3 regions of the Bradyrhizobium sp. WSM471 genome follow, and region 3 is predicted to be linked to each of the others. Evidence: riboswitches for the same ligand, from Rfam matches in the RefSeq annotation. Region 3 holds a riboswitch; each other region holds the start of a gene.

Region 1 (3,269 bases), 240 kb from region 3:
CACCCCAGCGGCGTCCCGCACCAGCGCAAAGGTCATCTCGATGTAGAGCTTGCGTCCGTCCTTGTGCAGCGCGCGGGTCAGTGTCGGCTTGCCCGCAAGCTTCATCGCGCCGCTGGCAAGCGCGGCCTCGAAACCCTTCCAGTGCGCGGCGCGCAGATGTTCGGGAATGATCAGGTCGAGATTCTGGCCCAGCGCTTCGTCCGCGGAGAAGCCGAACAGTGCGGACGATGCGCGATTCCAGCGCATGATGGTGCCGGAGCGATCCGAATAGATCAGCGCGTCTGCGACGTCATCGAGGATTTTTGCGTCGAGTTCGGATGAATTGATCATGTCAGCACCTTGTAGCCCGGATGGAGCGCAGCATAATCCGGGATCGTGCCACAAGTGAGACTTTCCCGGAGGACGCTTGCGCTCCATCCGGGCGAGGGGTGATCGCTACACCCGGAAATGCTTGCTCAGCTTCAGCCCCTGCGCCTGATAGTTCGAGCCGATGCGCTGACCGTACATGGCGTCGGGGCGCGCCAGCATCTTTTCATAGACGAGGCGGCCGACGATCTGGCCGTGCTCGAGGATGAACGGCACCTCGCGCGAGCGCACTTCGAGCACGGCGCGCGAGCCCAGCCCGCCGGCGCCGGCATAGCCGAAGCCGGGATCGAAGAATCCGGCATAATGCACGCGGAACTCGCCGACCAGCGGATCGAACGGCACCATCTCCGCGGCGTAATCGGGCGGCACCTGCACCGCCTCTTTCGACGCGAGGATATAGAACTCGCCTGGATCGAGGATCAGGCTGCCGTCGGGGCGGGCCGAGATCGGCTCCCAGAACTCCTCGACGGAATAGCCTGCGCGGCGATCGACGTCGATGACGCCGGTGTGGCGCTTGGCGCGGTAGCCGACGAAGCCCCCGCTCTTCTCGCCGGAAAGATCAACAGAGACGGCGACGCCGCCGGTGAGATCGGCATCGTCGATATCGACGAGACGCTCGGTCGCATGCAGCGCCTCGAGGTCGTCGATGTTGAGGATGGCATCGCCGGTGCGGAAGCGCACCTGGCTCAAGCGCGAGCCCTCGCTGACCAGCACCGGGAACGTCTTCGGGCTGATCTCGGCATAGAGCGGGCCGTGATAGCCGGCACCGATCATGTCGAAGCGGCGGGTGCCGTCGGCGATCACGCGGGTGAAGACGTCAAGCCGGCCGGTCGAGCTCTTCGGGTTGGCGGCCGCGACGATCTCCGGCGGCAGCGCGAGGCTTTCGAGCAACGGCACGATGTAGACGCAGTTGGTCTCCAGCACCGCGCCGTCGGCGAGGCTGAACTCGTGCAGCTTCAACTCGTCGATGCGCTCGGCCACGGTGGCGCCGGGACCGGGCAGGAAGCTGGCGCGCACGCGATAGGCGATGTCGCCGAGACGCAAATCGAGGCTCGCCGGCTGGATCTGGCTTTCGACGAAGTCGTAAGCGGGCAGGATGAGACCGCCCTCCGCCATCGCCGCGATCATGCGGTCGGGCAGGATACCATTGGCGTCGGCGGCAACCGTGAACGTCAACCGGGGGTCCTCAGCAGGGATCAAACACATCCCGACATGCGGGAAATATGAGCGTTTTACGGCTATCCGATGGACGTCTTGACGGAAAGGGCATTGCGGAATATGAGCATGACTTATCCCGTGGTGATTTGAGCCGGCCGGCTTGCAGCCACGTTAAATAAGTCGCTAAACAGGCCGGGGACCTCTGTGATCCCGGCCCGTGGAGATGTTCCAGGCCGGTTTTTTTGTGACCATTTTCGGTGGTCACTTCAGGAGGTCCTATGTCGAAGTCCCCGGCGCCAACCGCCCACTACCGTCCCGAAACCCGCCTGGTCCATTCCGGCACTTTGCGCTCGCAATATGGCGAGACCTCGGAGTCGCTGTTCCTGACCCAGGGCTACGTCTACAACAGCGCCGAGGAGTGCGAGGCGCGGTTCAAGGGCGAGGACCCCGGCTTCATCTATTCACGCTACTCCAATCCGACCATCTCGATGTTCGAGCGGCGCATGATCGAGCTCGAAGGCGCCGAAGCGGCCCGTTCGGCGGCGACCGGCATGGCCGCGGTGACGACCGCGATCCTGGCGCCGCTCAAGGCCGGCGATCACGTCGTGGCTTCGCGCGCGCTGTTCGGCTCGTGTCTCTACGTCGTGCAGGATTTGCTGCCGCGCTACGGCATCGAGACCACGCTGGTCGACGGCCTCGATCTCGACCAATGGCAGCGCGCCATGAAGCCGAACACCAAGACGTTTTTCCTGGAGAGCCCGACCAATCCGACGCTCGACGTGCTCGACATTCCCGGCATTGCCGAGATCGCGCACAGCGGCGGCGCGCGGCTCGTCGTCGACAACGTGTTCGCCACTCCGATCTGGCAGAGCCCGCTCGCGCTCGGCGCCGACGTCGTGGTCTATTCCGCGACCAAGCACATCGACGGCCAGGGCCGCTGTCTCGGCGGCATCATCCTGTCCTCGGAAGCGTTCATCGCCGAGCACATCCACAATTTCATGCGCCAGACCGGCCCGTCGATCTCGCCGTTCAACGCCTGGGTCCTGCTCAAGGGCCTGGAGACGCTCGCCGTGCGCGTGCGCGCGCAGACCGAGACGGCGGCGCGCATCGCGGACGTGCTGGCGAGCCATCCGAAGATCTCACGGCTGGTGTTTCCCGGCCGCGCCGATCATCCGCAAGCTGCATTGGTGAAGAAACAGATGCGCGGTGGCTCGACGCTGGTCGGCCTCGAGGTCAAGGGCGGCAAGCAGGCGGCGTTCCGCGTGCTCAACGAGCTCAAGCTTGCCAAGATCTCGAACAATCTCGGCGACGCCAAGAGCCTCGTCACGCATCCGGCAACGACGACGCATCAGCGCCTCAAGCCGGAAGACCGCGCCGCGCTCGGCATCAGCGAAGGCTTTATCCGCTTCTCGGCGGGGCTCGAGCACGCGGACGATCTGATCGAGGATCTGACCGCGGCGCTGGAGAAGGCGTGAATTATTGTCGTCCCGGCGAAGGCCGGGACCCATAACCACAGGAAGCAGTTTGGCGAAGACCCAGAGTTAAGGGGGGGGAGCGGTACGAACACCGCGCACCATTGATGGATCACGCGGTATGGGTCCCGGCCTTCGCCGGGACGACAAGTCACATCGGCCGGTAGGTCCGCACGTCCGCGGGCACGTTGACGCCGAGCTTGATCTGGCCGACGGAGCGGATGATGTCGTCGCCGAGGAGCTGGGCGAAGCAGGCGTAGCCCCAATCGTTCA
Region 2 (3,269 bases), 550 kb from region 3:
ACCGTCGGGATTTCTCTCGGATTTCATGAAGGTTGGTGGAATAGCACTGATCAGGACGGCCTTTGCAACGTTGTGCTGCTTGCCATATTTTGCGACATAGCGGGTAACTTCGCCGCCGCCAGTTGAGTGTCCGATATGGATGGCTCCCTCGAGATTAAGGCTTCTCACAATCGCGGCGACGTCGGCCGCGTAGGTGTCCATGTCGTGCCCCCGGGCCGTTTGGGTCGAGCGGCCATGGCCACGGCGGTCGTGAGCGATCACGCGGTAACCGCGCGCCAGAAAGAACATCATCTGGCTATCCCAGTCATCGGCGCTCAGAGGCCAGCCGTGGTGAAAGAAGAGCGGTCGACCGTTGCCCCAATCCTTGAAGAAAATTTCGGTGCCGTCCTCGGTTTTGATAAGGCCCATGGGTCTAGATCCTGCTGTTGGTCGCCGACGTCTTCACGACCATCAAGCTTAGTAACCAGCCAGCGTCTTCTCAGATCGCACGTTTGTGGCCGTTGAGTCGAACGGTCCGCTCGACGCGTGAAACGCATTCGCGAATGCGGCCTTCCACTTTTGATCGCATCGGTTTGCCGGAAAGAAACGGAGTTCCAATCGCATCGGTCCCGCAGACTGAGCGTAGCTACAACAGGAGACGATGCGCCCTGAGCGGCTCCGGCCTAATGGCGACGGTGATGGCGCGGCGCAGGAGCCATCGCCATCGAGGACCCGAACGCTCCCAACGGACTCATGCCGTCCTGCATCGGTTGGAAGAACCCCGGCATGGCCGCCGCAGCGACGGGACGTTGGCGGCCTCGGCTCGCGACCAAAGTCCCACCGGATCCCATTTGGACAATCGTCGCGGTCACGTTGCGATGGGTGCAGCGACAGCCGAGCGCACTCGCGGCCGCAGGCGATAGATCAAGGAACGCGCCGGTGAATGGACCGCGATCGTTCACCGTGACCCGGATCGACCGACCGCCGCTCTGAACCATCAGGACCGTGCCGAAGGGCAGCGTCCGGTGGGCGGCGGTCATTGCAGCACAGTTGAGCACGCCCCCGGAGGCTGTGCGGCGACCGCACAGACGGTCACTTCCGCCGTAATAGGTCGCGCTTCCGGAGAGACGATGCGCCTCGGCTACGGAAGAGAGCGAGAGAAGGACGATGCCGGCCACGACCATGCGTTTCATGCTGGATCCCTCGGTATGAAAGAGGCGCTGCGACAGTGTCGCCTCACCGCTAAGTCCAATCGGAGGTCCTACGGAGGGCTCGGCGCAGAACAAACCGCCAGCCCATAGGCAGCTTCATCTCTGTTGATCGGCAAAGGTGCCGGAAATGGGGCATGCTGGGGCGGGTTTGACCTCGAGACCGCCCTAAAGCCGTTGACAGCGGGTATCGGTGCGATATGTCTGTGCTGCATCCTGAGAGGACCTGACGGTCCCGCCAACCAGCCTTGACCGGCAACGGTGGTACGACGATGTGGCCCGCAGGGCAACAATAGGTCGCCAGTCCTCCAGATGCGCATGACCTCGGAGGGCCCTATGTTTTCACGACGTGGATTTCTGATCGGAACGGGCGGCTTGCTGACGATGGCGTTCGTCGGTGACGCGCGGGCATTCATACGGCGGAAGGAGGCACCGCTGCTGGCTGTCCCGCCGCGCACTGCACACACGCTCTACTGGGATTGGCCGGATGGTTTGGACGAACCGCAATTGTTTCTCGATGGCGAGCCTGAAGTCATTGCCCCTGAGCCTCCGACCTGGCGCGTGTTTCTGAATAGCCTGGACGCAAAGGACTACACCGCTGGTGAAATCAAAGAGCGGCTCGAACAGATGAGCTTCGACCCAAGCCACCTAGACCAGCAAATGGACGGCGCCTGGTGGGAACTGCACTATGACCGCGTGTCCGGTCCCTCTGCGAAGGCCTATCGCCTCCTTAAAGGGATCGATCTTGGTCCTGACCTCGACCCCAGTGTTGATGGCCCGCACCTCGATTTTGTGGAGGGTGGCGGCAATCAATTCGACTACTCGCTTCATGTGCATCCAAGCGACCTGCTCGCTCTTTCTCTCCTACAGGCGCGTCTGATCGATCTGCGACTGCCAATCAAAGTCGAGAGATGGGATTCTTAGAGCCGCGCCCCGTAAACGGCGTTGAAGGCATTGCTTGTCCATCTGCCGCCGCGCGCCAAGACAGAAGCCGCAACATAGCTAGGCAAATGTTGCTTTGTAGCCGGGCTTGAACCATTTCAATTCAGTTCCGGCGGGCGCGTCCCTATCCCAAACAAACCAGGCATATGCGGTTGTGCCACTGCCCTTGGGATCAACGCCGCTCGGGTAGAACGTAATGCGCTCGCTGAAGACCCACACGCGGGCGGGTGGGGTAAGAGAAAAGATTGTGTTCGCTCTGTTCACGCCTTCTAAGAACGCTAGACGCAGCAGCAGCGCAAATTTCCGGTTTGCAAGCTTGAGGCCGTTGGCCACAAAGCCTTCGGCACAGTTGTAGGGAGGATTGGTCACGATATTGTCGGCACGCTGGGCCGCCTCGAGGAAGTTGACGCCAGTTTCCCCATAGCCGCGATCGTACAGATCAGAGCTCCGAACGGGCTGCCCAGTCTGCTTCAGAACGCGGCACATGGCACCATCGCCGCACGCGCACTCCCAAATATCGCCGCTGAACTTCTCGTTGTCGATCAACGCGAACGTTGCCCAGGGTGGGGTTGGGAAAAAGTCAGGCCCGCTGAGATCGGCGAACCGTTTCATTGCAGGTTTGAACCCGCCGTTGAGATTGTACGTCGTGTCCACCATGTCAGCTCCTTGCTCGCATATAATAGCAGGGCCATTGGCTCAACAGGGTTGGTGAGACAGTTTGACTCACCCCTTCCACTCTCGCCTTTGGGACATATGCGGGGCAACGGCAAACTCAGCATCCATCATCGGTAAGTTCGACGTGCGAAAATTTTGTCGCGGCGGGTTGCGGCCGGCGGCCCCACGACGACCGGGGGGTGCCAGGGGGCGGCTCAGGTCTCGATGTTGAAGCGCCGCGATCAGCCGCCGTGTCCAGGATCATCCCGGCGCCGTCGCACAAGGCCCTTCTAAGGCCTCGGCAGAGTCCTTCGGGGCATATCCCGGGGGCTTGCGCTCCTGCATTCGCGGCACGCCGAACCATGGCGCGCAGCCGCATCACGAACTGCTCTGCAAGCTAGGCTAGTCATCAACACAACGGCGCCCATTGGAGGTGATGAGCGCAGTTGCCTTGCCAGGGTGCGGCACACGATCTGCCTCTAACTT
Region 3 (3,269 bases):
ATCGCCCTCTGCGAGGGCCCGAACGGCGTTTCGTTGGCCGAGAGCTTGAACACCTTGCGGCCCGGCTCCGGCACCGGGGTCTTGCCGGGCGTGTAGGGCGCAATATCGAGAATGCCGGGGTTCGGCACGGGGCGGGACATCTTTAACTCCGGAATGGCTTAAGCGGTTCGCGACTTACGATTTCGACCCGGTCGGGGGCACCGTATAGCGGGTTGCGTGGCTGCCGACGAGGGCCGTGGAGCGCACCGAGGCACCCGCTTCGATCAGGGCAGTCTTGATTTTGTCGAGGCTGCTCGTCGCGGTGACCGAGACCAGCAGCGCGGCGCCGTCGAAGGCGGTATCGGGCACCGCCACGATCTCGGCGAGCGGCGACAGGGCGCGCGCGACCTCGGCGTTCCACCCCGACACGCGCACGCTGAAGGTCTCGACCTCCGTCACCAGGGCGCTGTCGGCGACGCGCGAGACCGCGAACACGGGCAACGCCGCCGGATGGTCGGCGCGCTCGACGAAAGGCAGCCGTGCGATGATCTTCGGTGCGCCTTCTGCTTCCAGCTCCAGCCACCATGGTGTGCGGCTGGAGGTCGCCGAGACCAGCGCAAGGTCGCCCTTGGATTTCGCCACCGCCTCGACCGCCGCCTGCGCGCTGAAATGCGCGACGTAAGGCACGGTGAATCCGAAATGGAAGCGTACGGAATCGCGCATCGCGGGCTCGCTTGCCGAAATGTCGGCATGCACGGAGAACGGCGCCTGAACGTAAGTGAACGTTGCGATGATGACGCGCCAGATGCTCTCGACGGTGTCGAGCGGCAGGATGCCGCGATGGCGCTGGACGAGGTCACGCATCATGGCGGCCTCGCGCGCCGGACGGAACGCCGAGCCGACCTCCTGGGTCTGCTTCACCTGGATCAGGCGGTCGATGATGTCGCCGCGCTGCATCAGCAGGCGATGCATGCCCTCGTCGATCGCGTCGATCTCCTTGCGCAATTCCTGGAGCGATGGTGGCGCGGGCGGACGTTGGGACATGTCTGTGAGGTGCTGTTGCGAGGCGTTCCAATGCGGATCAGTCGAGCCGTCACCGCTGCGATGGATGTCCTGATTAGGCAGTCGGGGCTGCGAAAGCAAAGAGAATTGCAATGGGAAATCGGGCCTTTTCCGCCCGCGGCGCGACGGGCGAATTTGGGCGATCCGGGCCGCGACTTGACGAAAACCGCCTGAGACGGTAGTTTTTACCCGTTCCGTGGTCATTTGAGCCGGCCGGCTTGCAGCCACGTTAAAAAACTCGCTAAACAGGCCGGGGACGCTTTCGATCCCGGCCGAACCTATCGTTCAGGCCGGGTTTTTCATGGCCTGATGTCAATGCGGTCACTTCTACGATCGCAAACGAGGTCGATGGTCAGATGGTTGGCGTCCAGTCAATTCCGAGTCCCGCGATCACCGCCGACGAGCGGTCGCACGAGGTGGATCATCCGAGCTCGCAGCTCGCGCAGTTCGGCTCGGAGCAGCCGCTGCGGCTCGATTGCGGGGTCGATCTCAGCCCGTTCCAGATCGCCTACCAGACTTACGGCGAGCTGAATGCCGATCGCTCCAATGCGATCCTGATCTGCCATGCGCTGACCGGCGACCAGCACGTCGCCAATGTGCACCCTGTCACCGGCAAGCCCGGCTGGTGGGAGACCTTGGTCGGCCCCGGCCGACCGCTCGATCCCAGCGAGTATTTTATCATCTGCTCCAACGTGATCGGCGGCTGCATGGGCTCGACCGGTCCGGCTTCGATCAATCCCGCGACCGGCAAGGTTTGGGGTCTCGATTTCCCCGTCATCACCATCCCCGACATGGTGCGCGCGCAGGCGATGCTGATCGACCGGCTCGGCATCGACACGCTGTTCGCGGTCGTCGGCGGCTCGATGGGCGGCATGCAAGTGTTGCAATGGACTGCGGCCTATCCGAGCCGCGTGTTCTCCGCGCTGGCGATTGCCTGCTCGACACGACACTCGGCGCAGAACATCGCGTTTCACGAGCTTGGCCGCCAAGCGGTGATGGCCGATCCCGATTGGCACCATGGCGGCTATGCCGACCACGGCCTCCATCCGCATCGCGGGCTCGCTGTCGCCCGGATGGCGGCGCACATCACCTATCTCTCGGACGCCGCCCTGCATCGAAAATTCGGACGGCGCATGCAGGACCGCGAACTGCCGACTTTCTCGTTCGACGCCGACTTCCAGGTCGAGTCTTATCTGCGCTACCAGGGCTCGTCCTTTGTCGAGCGCTTCGACGCCAACTCCTATCTCTATCTGACCCGCGCGATGGACTATTTCGACATCGCCGGCGACCATGGCGGCGTCCTGGCGAAGGCGTTCGCGGGGATCCAGACCCGCTTCTGCGTGGTCTCCTTCACCAGCGACTGGTTGTTCCCGACCTCGGAATCGCGCGCGCTGGTGCACGCCCTGAATGCGTCGAGTGCGCGGGTGTCGTTCGCCGAGATCGAAACCGATCGCGGCCACGACGCGTTCCTGCTCGACGTGCCCGAGTTCTTCGACATCGGCCGTGCCTTCCTGCAATCGGCAGGCAAGGCGCGCGGGCTCACTGCCAAGAAAGCTTAAAGGACGGCTAGCCATGTCTGTACAGGAAGCGTTGCCGCTGGGCGGCGTTGCGACCGGGCAGCCCGGTGATTTTCGCGCCGACCATGTGCTGGTGGCCGAGATGGTCAAGCCGGGCTCGAAGGTGCTCGACGTCGGCTGTGGCGAGGGCGACCTGCTCCAGCTGCTGGAAACCCGCGGCGTCGACGGCCGCGGCATCGAGCTGTCGCGCGAGGGCGTCAACCGCTGTGTCGCCAAGGGCCTTGCAGTGGTGCAGGGCGATGCCGACACTGACCTCGTGAACTATCCGGATGACGCCTTCGACTACGTGATCCTGTCGCAGACGTTGCAGGCGACGCGGCAGCCGAAAGTGGTGCTGGAGAATTTGCTGCGCATCGGCCGCCGCGCCATCGTGTCGTTCCCGAATTTCGGCTTCTGGAAGATGCGGCTCCAGCTCCTGATCGGCGGCCACATGCCGCGGACGGAGAATCTGCCGGCAAGCTGGTATGACACCGCCAACATCCATTTCTGCACCATCAAGGATTTCGTCGAGCTTTGCGACGCGATCGACGTCAAGATGGAACGTGCCGAGGCGCTCGACCTCTACGGCCGTCCGCTGCGGCTGCGGATGCCCTGGTGGGTGTGGAATCTGTTCGGCGAGCAGGGCGTGTTCTTGCTGACGCGAGGCGGCAG

Evidence for each region. Region 3 has a riboswitch for S-adenosylmethionine ahead of BRA471DRAFT_RS33120 (homoserine O-acetyltransferase). Riboswitches for the same ligand answer to the same signal wherever they lie in the genome.
Region 1: another riboswitch for S-adenosylmethionine. It lies ahead of BRA471DRAFT_RS34370 (O-succinylhomoserine sulfhydrylase); the one in region 3 lies ahead of BRA471DRAFT_RS33120 (homoserine O-acetyltransferase).
Region 2: another riboswitch for S-adenosylmethionine. It lies ahead of BRA471DRAFT_RS00130 (hypothetical protein); the one in region 3 lies ahead of BRA471DRAFT_RS33120 (homoserine O-acetyltransferase).

What each region holds. Positions count from the first base shown of each region.
Region 1 is NZ_CM001442.1:7,504,626-7,507,894, forward strand. It holds gene BRA471DRAFT_RS34360 (PAS domain S-box protein) at 1-330, opposite strand, end outside; gene BRA471DRAFT_RS34365 (2'-deoxycytidine 5'-triphosphate deaminase) at 436-1,572, opposite strand; SAM riboswitch at 1,653-1,732, shown strand; gene BRA471DRAFT_RS34370 (O-succinylhomoserine sulfhydrylase) at 1,803-2,999, shown strand; gene BRA471DRAFT_RS34375 (SGNH/GDSL hydrolase family protein) at 3,148-3,269, opposite strand, start outside.
Region 2 is NZ_CM001442.1:27,640-30,908, reverse strand. It holds gene BRA471DRAFT_RS00140 (alpha/beta fold hydrolase) at 1-408, opposite strand, end outside; gene BRA471DRAFT_RS40090 (septal ring lytic transglycosylase RlpA family protein) at 663-1,172, opposite strand; SAM-I-IV-variant riboswitch at 1,394-1,491, shown strand; gene BRA471DRAFT_RS00130 (hypothetical protein) at 1,524-2,111, shown strand; gene BRA471DRAFT_RS00125 (hypothetical protein) at 2,190-2,786, opposite strand.
Region 3 is NZ_CM001442.1:7,262,897-7,266,165, reverse strand. It holds gene BRA471DRAFT_RS33130 (histidinol-phosphate transaminase) at 1-140, opposite strand, end outside; gene BRA471DRAFT_RS33125 (chorismate mutase) at 175-1,023, opposite strand; SAM riboswitch at 1,228-1,307, shown strand; gene BRA471DRAFT_RS33120 (homoserine O-acetyltransferase) at 1,398-2,600, shown strand; gene metW (methionine biosynthesis protein MetW) at 2,614-3,269, shown strand, end outside.